2 regions of the Cupriavidus sp. GW821-FHT07C08 genome follow, and region 1 is predicted to be linked to the other one. Evidence: predicted binding sites of a transcription regulator. Region 1 holds the regulator's gene; the other holds the start of a gene.
What was found. Region 1 encodes FliA, which starts transcription of late flagellar genes. Its sites were predicted from a motif close to CTAAAGTTTNNNNNNNNNNNGCCGNTA; they were not measured.

Region 1 (4,529 bases):
TGGACAGCGACATGCCTTCATTGCGGTGGCCGCGCTCGACGCTCTGCGCCAGCGTGCTGGAGAAATCGAAGTCGCGCGCCTTGTAGCCGGGCGTGTCCGCGTGCGCGATGTTGGAGGCAATCACCGACTGCCGCTGGTTGCGCAGGCTCAGCGCTTCCTGCTGGAAACGTAGTGCCGCGTCGAGTCTGTCAATCATCTGGCATCTCCCTGCTCACGTGAACGGAGCGAACGACCTTCTTCAGGGTTGCCATCTTAGGCGGCGACCTGTCACGCCAATCGGATGAATAAGGACGGGAAATCCATGCATTTCGGCCCGCCCTCGCGCGAGGGCCTGCCTACAATGGGACCCCGATGACAGATGTAAACGGGGCGCGCAGCCAGTCACGGGGCGGTGCGCCAGGCATGCCATGCATGCCGTGCCGTCCTTGCCGGGAAGTCCAGATGAAACAGAATCGCCGCAACGCCCGCAGCCTGGCGCAAGCCCTGCTGGCGGCCTGCCTGCTTGGCCCGGCCGCCGCCGGTGCCGCGCCGGCGCAGGTCATGCCCGTCGCCATGCAGGCGCCGGCCGCGCACGGCCAGCAGCAGGCTGCTTATGCAGGCAACCCCGCTGCCAACCCCTTTGCCGAAGACCCCGCGCGCATTGCCGTCGAACGCTTCCTGCTGCAGCAGACCGCCGGCCTGCCGGGCAAGGTCAGCGTGCAGGTGGCACCGCCTTCGGGTGGCCGCGCGCCGGATTGCCTTGCGCCCGACCCGTTCCTGCCCGCCGGCACGTCGCCGTGGGGCCGCGTCTCCGTCGGCGTGCGCTGCGGCGGTGAGCGGCCGTGGGTGCGCTACATGCAGGCGCGCGTGTCGGTGCTGACTGATTACTACGTCGCCGCGCGCGCGCTGGGCCCGGGCGAGCCGGTCAGCCAGGCCGATATCGAAGTCCGCCAGGGCGACCTGGGCACGCTGCCGCGCGCGGTGATCACCGATCCGGCGCAGCTTGCCGGCGCGGTCACCGCCAACCGTATTGCCGCCGGCTCGCCGATACGCGCTGACCTGCTGCGCAAGGCCGTCGCCGTGCGCCAGGGCCAGACCGTCACCGTGGCCGTGGAAGGCGATGCCTTCCAGATCACCAGCGAAGGCAAGGTGCTCGCCGATGCCGCCACCGGCAACACCGTGCAGGTGCGCCTGCGCAGCGGCCAGGTGGTCAACGGGCTGGTGCGCAGCGGCGACACCGTGGTGCTGCAGTAGCCCGCCGAAAATGCCTTGATCGTGGCCAAAAGACTGGAAACCCGTGGCGGGCGGCATGCGAAAATGCCGCCGAAACCGCTGCGCGGCGAAATCGGGGTGAGCGCCCTAAAGAATTCGCCGGCGCGACCGTAATGCCATAGGAAACCAGCAAGGAACGCCCCGTGAAGATCAACCACACCGCCTCGCCCCGGCCCGCCGACGCCCCCGCGGACGCCGCCGCCGCCCGGCCCCAGGCCGCGCCGGCCAGCGCCGCGGCGCCGTCCGCCGGCCTCAGCGTCAGCCCGCTGGCCGCCCAGGTGCGCGACATCAGCGCCCGCCTGACGCAGCCCGCGGACGACGATATCGACAACGCCAAGGTCGAAGAGATCCGCCAGGCCATCGCCGAGGGCCGGATCAGGATCGACCCGGGCAAGATTGCCGACGGCCTGCTCGCGACCCTGCGCGAGCTTGGCCAGGCCGAACCCCGATAGCCCAGATGAACCACAGCCTGATCCAGTCCCTGCAGCGCGAAACCGAAGGCATCCAGGCTTTCGGCCAACTCCTCGCCGAAGAGCGCGACGCCCTCAAGCGGGGCGACTTCCAGTCCCTGAGCGGACTGCTGACGCGCAAGGTTGAACTGGGCCAGGCCCTGTCCCGCCAGCTCAAGGCCCGCGAAGCCCAGATGGGCACGCTGGGCCTGCGCGCCGGCCCCGAAGGCCAGCTGCTCGGCCGCCAGGTCGACCCGGCCGTGGCCGACGCCTGGCGCCAGCTGATCTTCGCCGCCCGCACCGCGCGCGACGGCAACGCCCTGAACGGGGCCGTCGTCAACGCCCACCTCGATTTCACCCGCGAAGCCATCCAGGCGCTGCGCCAGCATAGCGGCGGGGATGCGGGGTTGTATGGGAAGGATGGGAAGGCGGCGGCCGGGGCGGGTGGGGTGAGTCTGGCGGCGGGTTGAGGCGATCGCCAGATGTTCCGTTTTTTCGTCACTTATTCAGAAGTGACGAAAGAACGGAACATTCAACTACCGAAACCCCACCACCACCTCATTGCTGCGCCCCTGCAGCACCGGCACCAGGCTCCCCTGCCCCGGCACCCGGAACGCAAACACAAAGCCCTTGGTGGCATCATCCCCGTAGAACGCATCGGTCTTGCCTTCCGCCTGCGACAGCGGCACGCAGCGCTGGGCATTGCAGAGATAGGCTTGCAGTTCCAGGGGTGGGGTTTTGGCGAAGCTGTAGCGCCAGCGCACCGAGGTGATGACCCCTTCTGACTGCGGCAAGACGCCGGTGGGCAGGATCGGCGGCGACACCGCGCGCTGTCCGCGGCCGTGGAGTGCCGGCCCGTTGACCGATCCGGTCCAGGCATGGCGGGTGCCGTCCTCGATGGCGGCCCAGGCGCAGGCCGATGCGGCAGCCAGCATCCAGCAAGCGCCGCGCGCGGCGCGGCCCGCCGCCTGCATCACAGCAAGCCGCGCAACTGGTTGCGCAGCCGCGTGATCGCCTGGCCGCGGATCTGGCACACGCGCGACTCCGTCACATCCAGCACCGCGCCGATCTCGCGCAGGTTCAGCTCCTGGTCATAGCACAGCGACAGCACCAGCTTCTCGCGTTCCGGCAGCCGGTCGATGGCGCGGATCAGCGCCTCGCGCATGCCGCTTTCCATCAGCACGGCCAGCGGGTTGCCGTCATCGCTGCCGCCAAGGTGCCGGTCCAGGAAGTCTTCTTCCCCGGAGCGCTCGAAATCCTCGTAGTGCAGCAGCTGGCAGCCATAGACCTCATTGAGCAGCAACTGGTATTCGTCCAGCGCCATCTCCATGGCCTCGGCCACTTCGGAGTCGACCGGCGCGCGCCCGAGCTTCTGCTCCAAGCCGCGCTGCGTGCGCTCGATGCGCCGGGTGAACTGGCGCAGGCTGCGCGACTGCCAGTCGTTGGCGCGCACCTCGTCGAGCATGGCGCCGCGGATGCGCTGGCTGGCATAGGTCTCGAAGCGCGCGCCGTGGGTGTCTTCATAGCGCTTGGCGGCATCCAGCAGGCCGATCATGCCGGCCTGGATCAGGTCGTCGATCTGCACGCTGGCAGGCAGCCTGGCGGCCAGTTGCAGGGCGATGCGGCGCACCAGCTGTGCATGCGCCTTGACCACATCGGCCTGTTCGAGCTTTCCCTGGATCGTGTACATGGTGCAATTCTCGTGAATGCTGGATTGCTGGACCGCCACAACGTGCGGCGGGGGCTGGCTCAGGGTCTGGTTCGGTGGGATGGCATGGCTGGCAGGCTCAGGCCATGGCGGCTGCGGGCGCGGGGGCGGACGTGTCCGCGCGCAGCGGCCAGGCGCCGATGCTGCCGGCGGTACGGCGCAGCGCGGTGGTGGCCGGCGCCGCCGGAAACGCCTCGACCACGCAGCGCCCCAGTTGCACGCCGCGCGCCACCAGCGGGTCGGACGGCAGCCAGCCCGCGCACAACGCCTCGACGCCCAGGTACTGGCTGGCCGTGCGCGCGAGGTTGCGCAGGATCGCCTGCACCGTGGCCTCGCTCGCGGCCATGTTGACGATCAGGTGGAACTGGCGCCAGGCATACAGGTGGTGCAGGCGCTTGATGCAGGCGTAGGCGGCGGTGATCGACGCGAGCTCAGGCCGCATCACGATCAGCACATTGTGTGCGCTGCCCGCTAGCGGTGACAGCGTGCCGTCGGCATCGACGCCGGCATCCACCAGCACGCTGCGAAAGCCGCTCGCGGCAGCAGCCGGCAAGGCACCGCCCGGCACAGGCCGGCCAGCCGGCAGTACCGACAGCACGCCACCGGGACCGGTGCCTGCAGCAGCTTCCAGCGACAGGCGGCCTGCGCTGACATCGGCCAGGGTGCCGGCGGGCCTGGCGCCGGACAGCCGCGTGGCGCGCGCCGCGGCAGCGTCTTCGTCGACCAGCAGCACGCGTTCGCCCTGCATGGCCAGCGCGTGCGACAAGCCCAGGGCCACGGTGGTGGCGCCGGCACCGCATTCGCTGGCGACCACGGCGATACGGCGCGTCGTGCGCGGCGCCAGCATCCGGCGCAGGCTCTCGGCCTGATCCATCGCGAGGGCGCTCACTGCAGGACCTCCATCGCTTCAGCGGGCACGGCGCTGCCGCGGCCCGGATAGTTTTCCAGCACGTCAAGCAATGCCAGCATGCGGCCCATGCCTTCATTGAGCACCGTGCCCGGCACCGCCACGCCCTGGCGCACCGTGCGGCCAGCCAGGCGCGCGAGGAAGGCGGGCGCGGCCGCGGTCGGCGCGTGTTCCAGGCGCAGCACCGACAGGCCCAGCTGCAACGCGGCCAGCG
Region 2 (4,529 bases), on a different contig from region 1:
CGCCGACTTTCCGGCAATGCTCGCGGGCGGCGTCAGCGCTCTGCTGCTGCAGACGCTGCATCCGCTGGCGCTGGCCGGGGTCTGGGACCACTCCAGCTTTCGCACCGACATGCAGGGGCGCCTGGGGCGCACCGCGCAGTTCATCGCGGGCACCACCTACGGCAGCCGTGCCGATGCCATGGCGCTGATCGGGCGCGTACGGCGCATCCATGCCGGCGTGGTTGGCGTGGCCCCGGACGGGCGGCACTATGCGGCCTCCGACCCGGCGTTGCTGACGTGGGTACACGTGGCCGAGGTCTCGAGCTTCCTGGCTGGCTACCTGCGCTATGTCGGGCCACTGGGCAGCGCCGAGCAGGATCGTTACTACGACGAGGTTGCGCGCATCGCCGAGATGCTGGGCGCGGCCGACGTGCCGCGCTCGCGCGCCGAAGTCACGGCCTACCTGGAGGCCATGCGGCCTGCGCTGCTGGCCAGCGAACGCACCAGCGAAGTGGTGCGGCTGGTGCGGAAGATGCCGGTGGCCAACCCGCTGCTGCAGCCGGCGGTGCGCATCATGGCCGACGCGGGCATCGCCCTGCTGCCGCCGTGGGCACGGCACCAGCTCGACCTGGACGGCCCTTCGATACGGCGCCCGGCCGCACTCGCGGGCATGCATGTGCTGACACCGGCACTTCGCTGGGTGCTGGGCGCCGGCCTGGCAGCGCGCGCACGGCGGCGCGTGGCCCGCGGCACCGCCACCACGGCCGGCTGAGGGCCGCGCCGGCTATCGGCGTTCAGCGGGCACTTCTTGAAGGGAAATGAGAAATGGCGGCAAAAACCCTCGCATTTCGGAGGATTGAGCGCCGCGAAAGTGGCGTTAAATCTGCCTCGGCATTCCGAACGGCCGGTCGGATTTACTAACCGCACCAGGCACAGCGCCACAGAGCGCGATTCAAAGACGCAGGCAAAAAAAGAAGCCTACGCGCGGGGTGCTCGTAGGCTTTCCAGGACTGCTCGAGCCGAAAGGCTCTTGCCAAGAATATAAACGCGCTTACATGAGGTGTAAATCCCGTTTCTATCAGGGGATTCCCTCATGACGATATGAGCTCGTTTGCGCACTTTTTATGATTTGGGCCCTGACGCTACATCAGGGCATTTTTCCCATGGGCTGGCAATTTCCTCACGGGCCCCGTCCACACCGGGACTGCCGGGCCTGCCGCCCTGGCCGCAGCATGCGGCAGCGCACAATCTGTTACAATATCCCAGGTTCGAGAGCAACACATTTTATAGAGCAAAGACTCTAGACCCGAATTGGCGCGCGCTTCGTCAACGCTTGTAGAACTTTGTTACTCTCAGCCCCGAAGTATTCCCCTTCTCTTCTGGCAGCACCAACCGGCGACGCCGCAGCTACCGAGAGCGGATGTTTCCCCTGCCGCCCTGGCCGCGCCGCACCCCAAGCCGCCGGCCAACGGACCATTATCAGCCGCCAGAACCCTAGTGGGCTCTTCCGGAGTCGTTGTGAAGAAGAAGGAAACCCGGCCCAGGTCACCGAGCCGAAAGCAACTGCAGCACCAGCAATTTGCTGCATACAACACCAGCCAGGCGCCTGTGATCGTCCACCTGTCCAACGGCGCGCGACTGCAGGGCCTCGTGCTGGCGTCAGACGACTACGTGGTGCTGCTTGGCCGGCAGCCGGACGACATCCGTCCCACGGTGGTCTACAAGCGGGCCATCTGCCTGGTCACGCTGGCCAATGCGCCGGACGCGCCGGTGGTGGCACCGGATCCGGCCCCGGCGCCGGACTTCCTGCCGATCTACATCCCCCGCACCAGCAAGCGCCGCTAGACCAACGCCCGCCCCACACGCCTTCCCGCTCTCCGGCGCCCCCTGCCGCGCCGCGCCTCCGCCCGCCCTGCCGGCACCCCGCGAAACTATCGCCGAGATCACTCTAAACCTTTCCCTTGCCCGGTCGATAACCCAAGCAACGGAGGCACTCTACGCCCTGCAAAGCAGGCCGCCAACGTTACGGCACTAGCCGGGATGCCCAAAACTTTGCATATAGGAGTCGTACCATGGCGCAAGTCATTAACACCAATTCGTTGTCTCTGATGACTCAGAACAACCTGAACGCTTCGCAATCGTCGCTGAACACGGCGATCCAACGCCTGTCGTCGGGCCTGCGCATCAACAGCGCCAAGGACGACGCCGCTGGCCAGGCGATTGCGAACCGCTTCACCTCGAACATCCGCGGCCTGACGCAAGCCCAGCGCAATGCCAACGACGGCATCTCGCTGGCGCAGACGACGGAAGGCGCGCTGACGGAAGTCAACAACAACCTGCAGCGCATCCGTGAACTGAGCGTGCAGGCCGCCACCGGCTCGAACTCGGCATCCGACCTGAAGTCGATCCAGGACGAAATCAAGCAGCGCCTGGACGAAATCGACCGCACGTCGCAGCAGACCGACTTCAACGGTGTGAAGGTTCTGTCGTCCAATGCCAAGCCGCTGACCGTGCAAGTGGGTGCCAACGACGGCGAAACGATTACGATCAACCTGAAGGAAATCAGCTCGAAGACGCTGGGCCTGTCTGGTTTCTCGGTAGCACGTTCGCAGCCGAAGGTGGGCGATGCCGTGGAAGAAGTTGGTGGATCCGCCGCGCTGAAGAAGGTCGATCTGTCGGCCGTGGAAGGCGCAGCCGGCCTGAATGTCGCTGCTGGTTCGACGAGCCTGCACCGCGTGCTGGACCCGACGACTGGGGCAGCTACCTCCCAGTACGTAGTCAAGTCCGGCGACGACATGTACGCCGTGGACGTTGCTGACGCAACCGGCGCCGTCACCCTGAGCAAGACGGCTAACACGATCACGTACCAGGACGGCACGCTGAACGCCGCCGCCGCCGCGTACAACATCAAGGTGGCAGCGGACGCCAGCGGCAACGCGGTTGGCTACATCACCATCCAGGGCCACAACTTCGAAACGACCAGCCTGACCAACAATACCGCCACGATGACGGACATTGACGGTGCGGGCACGGACGGCGTGGCGCTCGTGCTTGGCAAGTCCGCCGAGTACAAGGGCACGGCTTCGAACAACCCGAAGGCCCTGCTGGACTCCGCCCTGAAGATCGTGGACGACCTGCGCAGCTCGCTGGGTGCCGTGCAGAACCGCTTTGACTCGGTGATCTCGAACCTGGGCACCACCATCACCAACCTGTCGTCCTCGCGCTCGCGCATCCAGGACGCGGACTACGCCACGGAAGTGTCGAATATGACCCGCGGCAACATCCTGCAGCAGGCTGGTACCTCGGTGCTGGCGCAAGCCAACCAGACCACGCAAGGCGTGCTGTCGCTGCTGCGTTAATCGCATCTGCAAGCAGGCATTCCAGGCTGGGCCGCAAGGCCCGGCCTTTTTGCCGGAACGCTTAGCAGGCAGCCCGCTGCCTGCTAAGCGCTTCGATCTGTATGTGAACCATGCAATTAATTGGAGCGAACATGGCGGCCTCCCCGACAGTGAACCCGACTGCAGTGCGCCTGCCGTCTGCGGCGCTGGCCAACAACACCCCAGCCCGCGCACCGGCTGGATCGCGGTCACTGGAGGAAGTGGCCATCGCTCCCTCGCCGATTGCCGGGGATACCTCCGCTGCTATCGGCGAACTTGTCGAGGCGCTCAAAACCACCTCCATCAGTCTGCGCTTCGAGATTGATGAGACCACGCACCGCGTCATCACCAAGGTGATCGACAAGGAAACCGGCGACCTGATCCGGCAGATGCCCACCGAAGAGGTGCTGCGCATCGCCCGCGCCATCGACAAGCTGCAAGGGCTGTTCGTCAGCCAGGCGGCCTGAGCCCTGAACATCAGTTGAAGACGAGACAACAATATGGCAACGATCTCCTCCATCGGCATCGGCTCCAACCTACAGCTGAGCACCCTGCTGGACCAGCTGCAGAAGGCAGAGCAGGCGCCGCTTGACGCGATCAACGCGCAGGCCAAGAGCTACCAGACCAAGTTGTCGGCATACAGCCAGTTGCAGAGCGTGCTGAGCGCCTATCAGGCCGCGGCAAAAAAGCTGTCGGATGCCACCACGTTCGGCGCAGTCAAGGCCACCCTCGGCACGCCCGACGTGATGTCAGTTTCAACCGCAGCCAACGCGGTGCCCGGCAACTACAGCATCACGGTCGGTGCGCTGGCCACTGCACAGTCGCTGGTGAGCGGCAATGTTGCAAACGAGAAGGCCGCCATCGGCGGCGGCGAACTCGTGTTCGACTTTGGCGAGGCGCTGGCCACTGGCGGTGCGGCCACCAGCACCAAGAAGGTCACCATTCCGGCAGATTCGTCCCTCGAAAGCATGCGGGACGCCATCAACAAGGCCGGCATCGGAGTGACTGCAAGCATCATCAATGACGGCAGCGCCAGCCCGTATCGCCTGGTGCTGACTTCGGACAAGACTGGCACACAGGCAACCATGCGCGTGTCGTCGACCGACCCCGCCCTAAACAACGTGATCGCCTTCGACCCGGCCGCTGCGGCTGGCGTCAATAAGATGGAACAGA

Region 2: the regulator FliA is predicted to act here: its motif matches at 1,928-1,954, upstream of AC07UK_RS33805 (FliC/FljB family flagellin).

What each region holds. Positions count from the first base shown of each region.
Region 1 covers NZ_JBWKQZ010000028.1:110,949-115,477, reverse strand. The annotation lists gene flgB (flagellar basal body rod protein FlgB) at 1-196, opposite strand, end outside; gene flgA (flagellar basal body P-ring formation chaperone FlgA) at 442-1,233, shown strand; gene flgM (flagellar biosynthesis anti-sigma factor FlgM) at 1,395-1,703, shown strand; gene AC07UK_RS28870 (flagellar protein FlgN) at 1,709-2,170, shown strand; gene AC07UK_RS28865 (flagellar protein FlhE) at 2,237-2,635, opposite strand; gene AC07UK_RS28860 (RNA polymerase sigma factor FliA) at 2,674-3,390, opposite strand; gene AC07UK_RS28855 (MinD/ParA family ATP-binding protein) at 3,488-4,282, opposite strand; gene flhF (flagellar biosynthesis GTPase FlhF) at 4,294-4,529, opposite strand, start outside.
Region 2 covers NZ_JBWKQZ010000038.1:18,806-23,334, reverse strand. The annotation lists gene AC07UK_RS33815 (oxygenase MpaB family protein) at 1-751, shown strand, start outside; gene AC07UK_RS33810 (RNA chaperone Hfq) at 1,498-1,824, shown strand; gene AC07UK_RS33805 (FliC/FljB family flagellin) at 2,052-3,338, shown strand; gene AC07UK_RS33800 (flagellar protein FlaG) at 3,470-3,823, shown strand; gene fliD (flagellar filament capping protein FliD) at 3,857-4,529, shown strand, end outside.